DNA from 3 places in the Anaerobutyricum hallii genome. Region 1 is predicted to be linked to each of the others. Evidence: riboswitches for the same ligand, from Rfam matches in the RefSeq annotation. Region 1 holds a riboswitch; each other region holds the start of a gene.
The links. A riboswitch is a leader RNA that binds a small molecule or an ion and turns the genes downstream of it on or off. The one in region 1 is predicted to bind cyclic di-GMP.

Region 1 (4,613 bases):
GCTGACAGAAAATAAAAGTTGGAAAACTCCGTCTCTTTCTGCGCTCTATCTATGTAATCACGAATTTCACTTTCACTTGAAGTATTCTGTAAATATTCACTCCACATATGGAGATACGTCAGATTTTTATTGACTAACTCATTTAATGCACTGTTTGATTGATGAAAAATCTCAGTCAAATGAGAAACACTTTCATGATAAACCGTCTGCGATACAAAATTAAAATACTGGATGCTGACCGTAACAATTCCAATAAGTAAAACAATAGCAGCAAATAAGGCTCCTGCTCGTTTGCTTTTGAACGGTTTCTTCATTTTCATACTATACTTCGTATCAGTCATCTTTATTCCCTCAAAGTAATATATTGTTCAGGCTCTGCAAGTACAGCATTACCTTGTAACACATAATTCACCCACGTATCTTTTACCCGTTGTTTCTCTTCTGTAAACCCATGGTTCTCATCTGTAAGAAAAGGAGCCATATTATTCTCTGTCGCAAGGCAAGTCACAGTAAATGTATCATCTTCTTTAATCTGCTTTCCGTCTTTCTTAATCCTAAGCAGCGTATACTTTCCATTCTTTTCCTTTACTTCAATAGAAACTCCACTGACAACAGGTAAGGAACCTTTATTAAAAGGCTGGAAACCTCCCTCTGTACCTTCCACAAAAGATTGAACTGTTTTTAATAATTCTGCACCATTCATTTTCTTTTTATAAGCACACAGACCATTCGGCATAATCATATTTCCTGCCATCTTTTCTGTATAATCTGCCTGAAGCACACTGCCGGTAAAACTATTACCGGTTGCAAGTAAGACATCACTTTTATAACATCCGCGCAGTGTATTAGCCATTACGGAATACGATTCATTTCCTCCGTCACTATGAAAATAATTAGAATATGATTTCGTGGAGTTCAAAACTACTTTTTCGTTAGAAGTATCTTCCGATTGCCGAAGCATGGAATCAAAAGCTTTGTATGCCTGCTGAGAGTTATATTCACCTGTAATCATCTTTGAAACCACATCTTGGGAAACACTGAAAAAATCATTAGAAGCAATACGAATATACATATGATTCTCTTCGATTACTGATTTTACATCCTTTAGATAATCTGTAAGACGAAGAGGCACATCCTGGCTGTAACTAAGCGTATCCTGTCCGTCAGCAATTATATTCTGTGCCTTTGCAGAAAGCATCACCTTAAGAACCTTCATCGCATTATCTTTGCGTGTCTCGTCTTTTTCCAATTCACTGTTTAAAGCAACCTGAAAATAAGGAGTAGTCATTATCCACTTTTCTCCATTCTGTTCAAAAAACGGCAGAAATACGGTATCTATTCCCTGATCTTTATACTTCTTAACTCCGGCAGAACTTCCAAAGTACATAGCAAGTTTCCCATTCTGGTATAAATTATCTACCGTATCATAATCAAGCTTAAGATCATCCGGTCCAAGTTTTGTATCTTTAATAAATTGTTCCATCCGATCAAAAGCATCCGGCCAGACAACATTATCAAGTCCAACTTTTTCTGTACTTGCCGGATCACTATATGCTGTTCTCCACTTGCGTCCATTTGTAGAGGAAAGTTCTGAGGCAGACAGTCCCTGCAGCGTTTCCATACAAGTATAATCATAAAAATAGTCAGCAGCAAATCCTCGAATTCCTACCTTCTCAAATGCCTGACATGCAGAAACAAAGCTTTTATAATCTGTAGGAAGAGGAATATTATATTTCTCAAAAAGTGCTTTATTAACAACAAAGCCATGCGCATCCGCACAAACCGGAAGCCAGTTCACGCTGCCATCCTCATTCATAAAGCTGTTAAGATAAGAATTATAGACAGCTCCTGCCTCATTCGTAGTAGACAGGTCCATCAGACTGTTTTGTAATGGCAGCGCATCATGCAGGGAAAAACGGCAGCAGGTAATAATATCTGGCATACCATCATTCTCCTGAAGAAACTGATAAAAATCAAGATCATTGTTTCCCACTACAAATTCAATATTTATATCTGGAAGCTGAGACTGGATATACGGTGCGTATTTCTCATACAGACTCGTACTCCATAAATACACCCGGATTGTTTCTTTATTTTCCTGTTCTGTGCTCTTTTTCCCACAGCCTGATAAAAGCGATGCTGCCATCACCGCTAACAACACTACAGCGAACACGCTGTTCCATTTTTTCTTTTTCATACATCGTCTCCCTTTATTTCTGAAAATACCCCTGCAAAAACAAAGATGCACTGTCTTTTCAGACAATGCATCTTAAACGTAGCAGCTTACTACCATGTTACAGGCCCTCTAGCTTTGCGTCTCAGACTTTCGACTGATCTGCCCATAATTCGTATTTTACTCATTATTAATTATACTCATTATACATTTTTTGTAGTTATCTGTCCATCTCTTTTCAGAAATATTTGGTAAAATTTCTGTTAAATATTATTTTTCTCCCCATTTTAACAATAATACTGAATTTATAATAATGATATTTTTATCATCTTCCCATTATTTTTCCAATTATACAATTTATAAAAAAGAGAATCAAATCAAGAATTACTATAGTTGCTCCTACAGGTGTAGAGCATAAAATAGAAAGCACAATTCCAAAAAATGCACCAATAACAGAAAGAATCGCTGCATAAACAACCACACCTTTGAAAGACCGGGCTACACGCATCGCAGAAAGTGCCGGAAATATAATAAGTGCTGATATTAAAAGGGAACCGACCAGACTCATTGCAAGTACAATGATTACTGCGGTAATTACTGCAATCATCAGATTATATCCTTCTGCATTTTTTCCAATCGCTTTTGTAAAGTTCTCATCAAACGTAACTGCAAAAATCCGATTATAGAACAAAATGAAAAATGCAACGACCAATACAGACATAATAATACAGCTAATCACTTCCCCTTCCGTTAATGTAAGAATCGTTGTAGAACCAAATAGCGTTGAACAGACATCTCCCGATACATTTGCCGATGTAGAAAAAATATTCATAACAAGATATCCTACTGCCAGTGCACTTACGGAAAGCATCGCTATGGCAGCATCACCTTTTATCTTCGTATTTTGCCCGGTCCTAAGAAGTAAAATCGCCGCAATGATCGTTACCGGCATAATAAAAATAGTATTATTTACCAGTTTAAAAATAGTAGCAATTGCCATAGCTCCAAAAGCGACATGGGAAAGTCCATCTCCAATAAAAGAAAAACGCTTCAACACAAGTGTTACTCCTAAAAGAGAAGAACACAATGCAATTAAAACTCCGACAATCAATGCATATCGCACAAACGGGTAGGATAGATAAAAAGAAAGCTCCTGCAAGATGTGTGTCATTTTTTCTCTCCCCCTATTCTGTCTTCTTCTGTGTTTTTAAATAACTTCCACTTATCACTGTTCATATATTCTTCTTTTGTTCCGTAAAAAGAATCTCTTTGATCCATATGAAGAATGTGTGTTGCATAAGTAAGTGCCTGCACATCGTGGGAAACCATAATAACTGCGATTCCCTCCTCATTTAAATCTTTTGTTACCTGGTAAAATTCCGCTGTTACCTTTGGATCAAGACCGGTAACCGGCTCATCTAATAAAATCACCTTACTCGTGGCACATAATGCTCTTGCCAAAAGAGTTCTCTGCTGCTGCCCTCCGGAAAGATTTCGGTAACAGGACTTCCGAAGATTCCAAACATCCATTTTTTTCATTTTTTCCTCTGCCATACGTTTTTCCACTTTACTGTAGAAAGGACGCCATCCGCATTTTGCAAGCGTACCGGAAAGAACGATTTCTTCTACAGTTGCCGGAAAATCTTTCTGAACAACTGTTTGTTGTGGCAAATACCCTACTTCGTAAGCTTTTAATCCGTCACCAGCCATCACTTCTCCACTGATCGCATCCTGTAGATGAAGAAGTGTTTTAATCAATGTACTTTTCCCTGTTCCATTTTCCCCTACAATACAAAGATAATCACCTTTTCCAACTTTAAAATTCAAATCTGATACAATGGCATGTCCCTCATATCCTAATGTTAAGTTTTTACATGTAAGATAAGCCATCTCTATCCCCTCTTTCCCCGAAGAATATTGCTTTTCTATTTTTTAATAGCAATATTTTGATACAATATTTACAACATTTCAATCTGCCTTTTTCAATTAAAGAATACTTCTTTATTTAATTTAATGCCTTTGATAAAACAGATAAGTTCTCACGCATTACTTTCAAATATGTGATTCCATCTAAAAGCTGTTCGTTTGTAACGGATTGCAAAGAATTCATTACCAGCATACTCTGATCTTTCTTTGCTGTATTCGCTTTGATTGATTCCGCAATCCGGCCATCCGAATTCTCTATTGTTAATATGACTGGCAAATGCAACGTATCTACCTTTTGAGCAAGAAATGTTACCGTTTCAAATCCTGCCATTGTCTCTGCACTACAGCCAGCAAACGCCGCATAATACTTTAGTTGATAATCATCCGCAAGATAGCGAAATGGGAAACGGTCTCCAAATAAAATTGCTTTATACTTTCCGTTTTTTATCGTAGCTGCGTATTGTTTATCCAAGTGAGCAAGCTTTTTAATATAGGAGTCCGCGTTTTTCTCATA
Region 2 (4,613 bases), 180 kb from region 1:
TGGTTGTAGACTGGACAGCCAGGTTCTTTCCCTCCAGGTCACTCAGTTTATAAATATCACTATTCTCATTTACAGCAACCACCTGACGGCTTGCTATATATGGTCCTGCCCAGCGGTAATCGTCAAGGCGTCCTTCCATGGAAAAACAACCCATGATACAGTCAATCTCTCCGCTCTCCACCAGTTCTTTTTTCTTCTCCCAGTTAATCTGGACAACCTCCACCTGATATCCCATTCTTTTAAATGCTTCTGTAGCCAGTTCTACATCTATGCCTGTCGGTACACCATCCTCATTCAGATAATTGTATGGTGGATAGTTGTCGCTGCCGAGGGTAATGACTGGCTTTTCTGTTTCTTTTTTACCATTGTCTGTGTTTTTACACCCTGTAAGGGTGACTGCTAAAATTCCCGGAAGCAAAATGCCTGCAATCACTCTTTTTCCTTTCATTTTTCTTCCATCCCTGCACTTTTCTTGTACTTTCCTGTTTTCCATTTATTATAGTTAATTGCCCCGAAATTACATAACAATTAGTGTACATATCTCAAAATTGTTTTTATAACTTCATCGATCACAATCGGTTTTGACAAATGTGCGTTCATTCCTGCTTCCATACATCTTTTTGCATCTTCCCTGAATGCATTTGCAGTCATAGCAATGATAGGGATTGTTTTTGCATCCTGCCGTTCCAGGGATCTTATTGTTTTTGTGGCAGTAAGCCCATCCATCACCGGCATCATGACATCCATTAAAATAACATCGTATGTTCCTGATTCGCAGGCTTCAAAGTGCTGAACAGCTTCTAACCCATTTTTCACTGTTTCTACTTTAGCCCCATTTTCTGTCAGCATAAATTCTGCTATTTCCGCATTCAGCTCATTATCTTCAACCAATAATATCCGGACACCTGATATATCTGTATTGAAATCTTCTTTTTCTTCCGGTCGTGCATTCGTATCAATTTTAAATGGAAGTATTACAGTAAAACAGCTTCCTTCACCAAGCTTGCTTTCAACTGTTATGGTTCCACCCATCTTTTCTACAAGTTGTTTCACAATAGGCATTCCCAAACCTGTCCCATTATAATCAGAACGTGGGGAATTATCTGCCTGCACAAATGGAGTAAATAATTTATTTTTTATAAATTCTTCTGACATTCCAATTCCATTATCTCTTATTTTAAATTCACATGTCATGTGATCTTCTGATCTTTCAATCGTTCTCATACTCATGTAAATAGAACCATTCACCTTATTGTACTTCATACTGTTTGTAAACAGATTCATCAATACTTTTTTCAGATGAACTGCATTGCTCCAAACATATATACCACTGTAATCATCATGTTCTCCTATAACATGAAGTCCTTTTTCTTCTGCCTGAAAAGATAGTGACTCCGTGATTTCTTTACATACCTGATCCAGATTGATGGATTCATCACTAAAAACCACGGTATCCGATTCTAACTTTGCCATATCCAAAACATCATTTACCAATGATAATAGCAGTTTCGAAGACTCATTTATTTTATTCAGGCAATCTTTTGCCCGCTCACCATCATTTCCGCTTTTTTCAAGAATTGTAAGCATGCCAATAATGCCATTGATCGGTGTCCTGATGTCATGAGACATGTTATTTAAAAAGGAAGTCTTAGCCTTATTGGCACTCTGTGCTTCTACAAGTGCATTATGTAATTCCTGCTGTTTTTCTTCAAGCTCCTGATTCAGCTTCAATGCCTGCTCAGCAGACTTCTTGGATTTTTCTTCCGCACGTTTTGATTTTTTCAAAGAATCAAGAATTATACACAGGACAACAAAAATAAAGATTCCAACTATGAGTGAAAACATCAGTAAATTATCTTGAATAAAATCCTTCGCTGTAACTTTTCGTAAAGAAGCATTATACGAAACTACTGCACCTGAAAATTGAGCTGTAGGCATAGATGTCAGTGTTTTATTCAGAATGGACAAAAGAACCGGTTCTCCCTGCTGAACAGCAAATGAAACATCAGCTTCTTTTGTCAGGAAAACACTATGAAGCTTATTATTTTTCAAATAGTCTGAAACAGTACCTGAATCTCTTACAATACAATCCGTCTCCCCTTTCTGCATTGCTTTTACTGCTGCATCTGATGTCCCATATTCTATAATCTCCCATTGTGGATAATTGTATGAAAGATATGCCTTCAATGCAAAATTATCTTTTTCAACGGCAACTATATTCTCTTTATTTTCATCAAAAGAATCCTTTGCCGTAATTGCTGCCATATTGAGAGTCAATAGAGTATCCGACAAAGCAAATCCATTTGTTTCTGCAAAGTATGGATTCTGGTTTGCATGAAAAATCAGGTCTATTTTTCCATCCTGCAATGCCTGAAGCAGTTCACTTCTTGTATCATATCCATTTAATTCAAATTCCAGAGTCTGACCTTGCAGACAATTTTCTGCAAGATCCACATAATCTGTGATAACACCTGTCAATTTGCCTGTTGATGGATCTACACTACTGATACCTCCATCATGATTCAGATACCCTATCCTGATTGCTCCATGCTGCCCGATCCACTCCCTTTCTTCTTTTGAAAGAAACGAGCTGCTCTGTGCAGAAAGATAACGCCTGTAGAGATCATCAGTGTAAAATGGATTGTCATCCTTGATTCTGCGCATAGCACTATCCAGTGCTTTTTTGATATCCGGACGTTTGGGATTTATGGCAAAATAGATTTCTGCCTCTCCAATACTTGTAACAGGCGAAATATCTGATTCTTCCCAACGGGATTCTTCTACTGAAACGAAGCAGTCAATTTCATGTTTCGACAGTTTGTCCATAACTTCTGCGGTATTAGAAGCATTGACATGCTGCGTATGCAGACCATACTTTAACTCCCATTCGTTAAGCAGATCCTCCGGTATATGATCTTTCAACACATCAATATTTTTTCCCTCAAAAGAATCCAGATTTCCTGCTGTAAGATCCATATTGGATGCATCCGTATAGATGTAATATTTCTCTTCCCCCATAGGCATATCGGAAAAAAGCATATTTTCAGCACGTTCGTCTGTATAGGAAATGCCACCAAGAATATCAATCTCTCCATTTTCCAACTGTGTAAAGCAATCTTCCCAATTACTTGTTATGTATTCATAGCTCCAACCTGCATAACCTGCTATATCTTGAAGATACTCATAACCATATCCTCTTCTTTCCCCCTTTTCATTGACGGTATTATAAGTTTCTTCAAAAGATCCTACCCGGATAACATTGTCAGAGTTTTCTTTGGCAAATGTAGGAACGGATAAAACAATAAAACATATAATTGTGCAAAATATAATGTAACAAAATTTGAAATTCATTATATTCTGTACTAATTTGCACTTCTTCATCTTTCTCCCATCCTCTAGGCTACAATTGCTTGCTTCCAGATTTTAATTTTACATTCATTAATTGTCAATAACCTCCCCGCTATTTTTCACAATATTTTTCCAAACAGCTTCTGTATTACTTATTCAAGTGCTCTACCATAAAAAAGCACTGCCAAACAGACAGTGCACCTCATTTCATGCAACTGGCTGCCATTTTACAGGCCCAGTAGCTTTGCGTCCCAGACTTTCATCTGGTTTGTCGATTTCCTTATTATTTTTAAACTTTTGCAAAAAAACTGGTTTTATTATACTATGGTTCTCTACTGTATACAAGAAAAACATTACCGTTTTAACACCCGAAAATCAAAAAAGAACAGCCGATACATATACTCGAACTGTTCTTCTACTTTCGAAGTCCACGAAGCATTGACATTACTGTTTCCTGCTCCCGTCTTTGACAGTTTGTAAAAGAAAAAATCGCTGCAACCCTTGTATTTACTGAGCTGTGGCGATTTTTCTCATTGTCACAAAGTATGGTAATTTATTCTTTTCTTTTACTTTTTTTCTGGATTGTTTTCATTCTGCTTTTCGTTATAAATTGATAGTCCGTTCGAAAGCCGCAGGCTTCATGAAGATCATCAGTAATGGCTTCCCGTTTGTATAAAGCTATAAATCCTTGTTCCTGAATCTCTGCAAAATTCATTGCTTTTAATGTATCTAATAATTCCTCACAAGTATATTTATAGTTCAATTTTCTCTCAAGGAAACGATAGATCATTAATGCCAGAAAACAGATCAGAAAATGTGCTTTGATCCGGTTTTCATCCCGCAGATAAACAGGTCTTGCGGAAAAGTCTGTTTTCATGATCCGGAAACATTCTTCGATCTGCCATCTTCCTTCACTTACTTTTAAAATATCGCTGACTTCATCGTCTAACAGGTCCGTGTATACTGCATAAAGTCCATCATACTGGCTTTCTTCAGAAATCTTATGTTCATCAAGATAATGCTGGATATTGGCAGTCTCACCTTCTTTTGTAACTGCTGTTGTTCCAATAAATCTGGCTGGATTGTTTGGGTTCCTGCGGTTCTTTTTTGTGTTCCCGGAATCCGGCACCGCTTGTGCACGTTCTATCTGTTTGCTACGGATGGATTTCTGGTAAAAGGCATATTTAGGGGAATAAGTAATGATCAAACACTGCTGTAACTTTTTAGTGGTATATGGTTCGTCTTTGTAATAAAGTCCTTTGTCG
Region 3 (4,613 bases), 960 kb from region 1:
TTTCAAATTGAAAAAAGCAGGTTAACAGATTTCCTTTTGGATGGTAAAATAGAATGAGAAGATTATGAGAAAAAATTTTCAGGGGTAAAGTTCTTTGGATAAATTTCACTGGATATTGTGCTAAGAACTAGTTTAGCTGTTAGAGTTACAGTAATTTAAAGAATGGAATAATTTATAATGGATAGGTATTTTTGTGTATTAACAATAATTAATCTTTTTGTTCTGAGTTTTATGTGCATTCTCACAAAGCTGAGTGAAGCACTTAGTAAAAAACAAAAGCAAGGTTTTGTGTGTGCATTTGTGCTGATTGCTGGAATCTCCGTTCTGGAGGTTATCACACTTATAGTTGACGGTAAGCCATCGAGTTATCGATGGCTTAATATCATGTCAAATTATCTGGGCTTTGGTTTATCGCCTGCAGTAGCACTCTGTCTTGTATATGTGTTGGATAAGAAAACAACCTTTAAGCGTGAATTTAAGATGATGGTGTACTGCGAGCTTGGATATCTGATTTTTCTGGCTTTATCTATTCCACATGGAATTGTATTTTCTGTGGATGCTGATAATTTTTATTCCCGTGGTCAATATTTTTACATTTATGTTATCATTTACTTCGCTGCAATTTTGTATCTTTCGATATCTACGATCATCAAGGCGAGAGAATTTCAGAATCGCAGCAGGAAGCTCATCTATCCACTTATTGTTTTTCTGACAGCCGAAACGATTATTCAGGTTGCATTACCGGAACTGCGTGTTACTTGGTTATGTGTTACTTTGCTTTCTGTGTTGTATTTTATTTATTGTAATGAGATGTGGAATCAGTTGGATGGTCTTACAGGTCTTTTGAATCAGAACAGTTATCTAAATCGTACAGCGGAAATGCGATACAGCGGAGGGGTTCTCATAGTGTTTGATGTGAATGACTTTAAGATAGTGAATGATGACTATGGACATTTGCAAGGAGATATTTGCCTTGCTGCAATCGCAGACTGTATCAAAAAAGCCTATGCGTGTTATGGGTACTGTTACCGGATAGGTGGAGATGAGTTTTGTGTGTTATTGAAAAATGGAGAAAAAGAAGAGGAATGCTTATATGAATTTATGAATCAACTGGAGGAACGGAGAAAGGAAATTACTTTTTTACCAATCGTTTCATTTGGTTCATCGGTATTTTCTGGTGAGGATATCAATGTGGTTAAGAAACTTGCAGACCGTAATATGTACCAGTGCAAAAAAGAGCAAAAGAATCGTGCCACTTTAGGATTATAATCCCATAGTTTAGAGAGAAGCAGTATTATTATTTGTATGGCCATTACTTTTCGGTGGACTTGTATCACTTGGAAAGGCAATCGTAGGTATGGATGTTGTTGGAGCAGGTATCTATGCATTCCTGAACCGTCTGTTAATTCCTACAGGTTTACATCACGCATTGAACAATGTATTCTGGTTTGATACGATTGGACTTGGTGACTTACAGCACTTCTGGGCTGGTGAGACATCTGCAGATGTAACATGGAGCCTTGGAATGTACATGTCTGGATTCTTCCCATGTATGATGTTTGGTATTCCTGGTGCAGCACTTGCAATGATTAAATGTGCTAAGCCTGAAAAGAAAAAACTTGCAATCGGTCTGATTGCTTCAGCAGCTCTTTGTTCATTTATCTGTGGTGTTACTGAACCGTTCGAGTTTGGATTTATGTTCCTTGCACCTGCACTGTATGTAATTTATGCATTACTTTATGGTATCTTTACGATGATTACAGTTGCACTTGGTTTCCGTGCAGGATTCAGTTTCTCTGCCGGTGCTATGGATTTGATCTTCTCATCTTCCCTTCCGGCAGCACAGAAGACATGGCTTATTCTTCCACTGGGAATCGCAGCATTTATCGTATTCTACGTTGTATTCCTTTTCGCAATCAAGAAGTTTGATCTTAAGACTCCTGGTAGAGAGGATGATGATATTGAAGCGGAGAAGAAAGTGGAATTAGAAAGTAATGATTATACTGCCATCGCAGCAAAAATCCTCGAAGGATGTGGTGGAAAAGAGAACATTACAAGTATTGATAACTGTGTTACCAGATTGAGACTTGAAGTAAAGGATATCACAGCAGTAAATGATAAGGTAATTAAATCTGCAGGAGTTGCAGGGGTTATTAAACCTGGAAAGACTTCTGTTCAGGTAATTATTGGAACGAAGGTTCAGTTTGTTGCTGACGAATTTACAAAGCTTTGTGAATAATAGAAAGTTCTAAAAGGACATGTGAGAAACTTTTGTTTTTCACATGTCCTTTTTGTGTAGTGCATTTATGTGATGACAGGGAATATCTCTTTCATAACTTTATTTATAAATGTTCCCAATAATAACATTACCATGGACATTTTGACAGAAAAAAGGTATAATGGCAATAAAGAAATATAACTGTGGCAAATCAGTCGAAAGTCTGAGACGCAAAGCTAAAGGGCCTGTAAAATGGCAGCCAGTTGCAACGTTTTGAAGCATTGTCTGGAGGGGCAGTGCTTTTTTCATTATTATGGATTTTATGATGACGACGGGAAGCGTTTGAATGTTAAATTAAGAATTTAGTTTATATAGAAAGCAGTAGCTTGTGTTGTGATTTTTGGTAATTTATACAAAGAAAGAAATAGGTTAAATAAGTGATAAAGAAAAAATATAAACAGAGGAAGATGATTCTTAGTGAAATCTATAATACTAAAAACAGAGGTTTTACTCTGGTAGAACTTATAATCGTAGTTGCCATTATGGGTGTTCTTATTGCAATCTTAGCCCCTGCTTATGCCAGACATGTAGAAAAAAGCCGCGAGACGGTTGACATTGCTAATGTTCGTTCAGCATATGAAGAAATTATGGCTGAAGTGATGGATGAAGATGCATCGAATATAGTTAAGGTAGTAAAATTAAAACAGAAGAGAAATGACTGGCAGGCATTTGATCCTGTTGTTATTGCAGGGAAAACGCATTACAAAAGTCAGGGAGATACCGATAACTGGAAGGGGATTCCTGTTGCAAACGGGGAATGTGAGGTGTCTTATAATGCATCCACGGGTATTTTTTTTGATTGGAAAGGAGCAGGAAAAGATACCTCTGATACAACAATAGATTTTAACGGAAATCTGCATGGAGTACTTAATAGAACAGGGATATTATCGGAATTAACAAATCAGTCAATCAAACGTTTTGAGATAGATTCAAAATGCTCTGATTCAAATATGGTTAATAAAGTAAATAAAGAGATTAAAGCAGAGGGCAACAGTCTGCTGCAATATGGTACATGGGCTTATCTTGGAAGTCCATCGAAAGATTCAAGCAGATATTTGTTTTGGACATCTGTTGATACGGATCAGGTTGGGGCAGGAAAGAAAATACCAGTTATTGTCAGTAAAGCAGATGGTGGTTTTTATATATCTGAAACGACAACAGCTTATAGAAATCCTAAAGACAAGAAGAATTATGTTGCAATTGCAGATCATATTTATAATGATTATGGTTTTCAAACATATACAAAAGGTGAAAAATACGGCACGTTAAAGGAAGCTTATGAAGCGTATTCGAAGCTTTTTAAAGAGGGGAAATACGCAGAGTATAAAGATACTCTGCCTAAATAGAAGGAGCTTTTCGGTACATGAATTGAAAAGGAGAAATATGGAGGAAGGTATGAAAGGGAAGAAAGTAGAAATGATATGTATAGTTGCTGTGTTGCTATTGTCATTTTTTTTGACGGAAAGATTATATCAGGCAGAAACAGGTACATTTTGTTCTCTTAACAGTGGGTGGTATGAGATAAAAGATGGGAAGAAAATTCATATTGAATTACCTTGTTATGTTATGACAGGTACAGACGGAAAGATTGTTCTATATAATGATACACTATCAGAAAAAGACCAAGGAAATTTTATCTCAGCTAAAGGAGTACAGGATCATCTGGAAATACGGTTGGGAGATCGCATTCTGTATCGTTATAAAGAAGACAAATTTCAGAAAAATAAACAAATGAAAGGAAAGATATGGGCCGATGTCTGCTTGCCAGAGGAAACGGGAGAGAAAACACTCAGTTTTACGTTTGAGGGAAAAAAAAATAGTTCGCTGTATGTACAGGCTCCGCTCATAGGAAGTTTTCTGGATATTGTTAAAAGTCATTTGTGGGAATCTATTTTTTCAATTTTGATGATTATAGGTATGTTAGGGATGGGAATTGTTTCAGTAATCGTATTTTTATATACCAGACATCGTCGGATTATAGAGAAACGTTTTCTTAATGTGGCATTCTTTTTGATTCTATGTAGTTTATGGAGTATACTGGATTCAGGAATTTATCAGATGTATGGAAAACAGAATGCGGTAGGAACACAACTATCTTTTTATGTATTTATGCTTATGTCAATTCCAATCTTACATTTCGTACGAAACACAGTAAGCGAGGGTGTTCGATGGGTTCCGAAAATATGGATTTTTCTTTTATATGGGGATGCTGTTTTACAGGGAGTTATAAACTATTTGTTTGGAATTCCGTTTGTATGCATGCTATATATAACGCACATTATATTATTTACAGGGGTTGCAGCGATGATTCTTTTATTATGGAGAGAGTATCAAA

Region 2: it holds a riboswitch for cyclic di-GMP, as region 1 does, so the genes downstream of both, EHLA_RS07540 (response regulator) here and EHLA_RS06795 (ABC transporter substrate-binding protein) in region 1, are expected to answer to the same signal.
Region 3: it holds a riboswitch for cyclic di-GMP, as region 1 does, so the genes downstream of both, EHLA_RS02300 (prepilin-type N-terminal cleavage/methylation domain-containing protein) here and EHLA_RS06795 (ABC transporter substrate-binding protein) in region 1, are expected to answer to the same signal.

What each region holds. Positions count from the first base shown of each region.
Region 1 covers NZ_LT907978.1:1,482,370-1,486,982, reverse strand. The annotation lists gene EHLA_RS06800 (histidine kinase dimerization/phospho-acceptor domain-containing protein) at 1-341, opposite strand, end outside; gene EHLA_RS06795 (ABC transporter substrate-binding protein) at 344-2,197, opposite strand; cyclic di-GMP riboswitch class I at 2,275-2,350, opposite strand; gene EHLA_RS06790 (metal ABC transporter permease) at 2,499-3,344, opposite strand; gene EHLA_RS06785 (metal ABC transporter ATP-binding protein) at 3,341-4,063, opposite strand; gene EHLA_RS06780 (metal ABC transporter substrate-binding protein) at 4,179-4,613, opposite strand, start outside.
Region 2 covers NZ_LT907978.1:1,663,257-1,667,869, forward strand. The annotation lists gene EHLA_RS07535 (substrate-binding periplasmic protein) at 1-448, opposite strand, end outside; gene EHLA_RS07540 (response regulator) at 529-3,381, opposite strand; cyclic di-GMP riboswitch class I at 3,556-3,631, opposite strand; partial or broken gene EHLA_RS07545 (IS1634 family transposase) at 3,902-4,613, opposite strand, start outside.
Region 3 covers NZ_LT907978.1:523,290-527,902, forward strand. The annotation lists gene EHLA_RS02290 (GGDEF domain-containing protein) at 178-1,269, shown strand; partial or broken gene EHLA_RS16975 (PTS transporter subunit EIIC) at 1,289-2,239, shown strand; cyclic di-GMP riboswitch class I at 2,414-2,489, shown strand; gene EHLA_RS02300 (prepilin-type N-terminal cleavage/methylation domain-containing protein) at 2,656-3,624, shown strand; gene EHLA_RS02305 (diguanylate cyclase domain-containing protein) at 3,674-4,613, shown strand, end outside.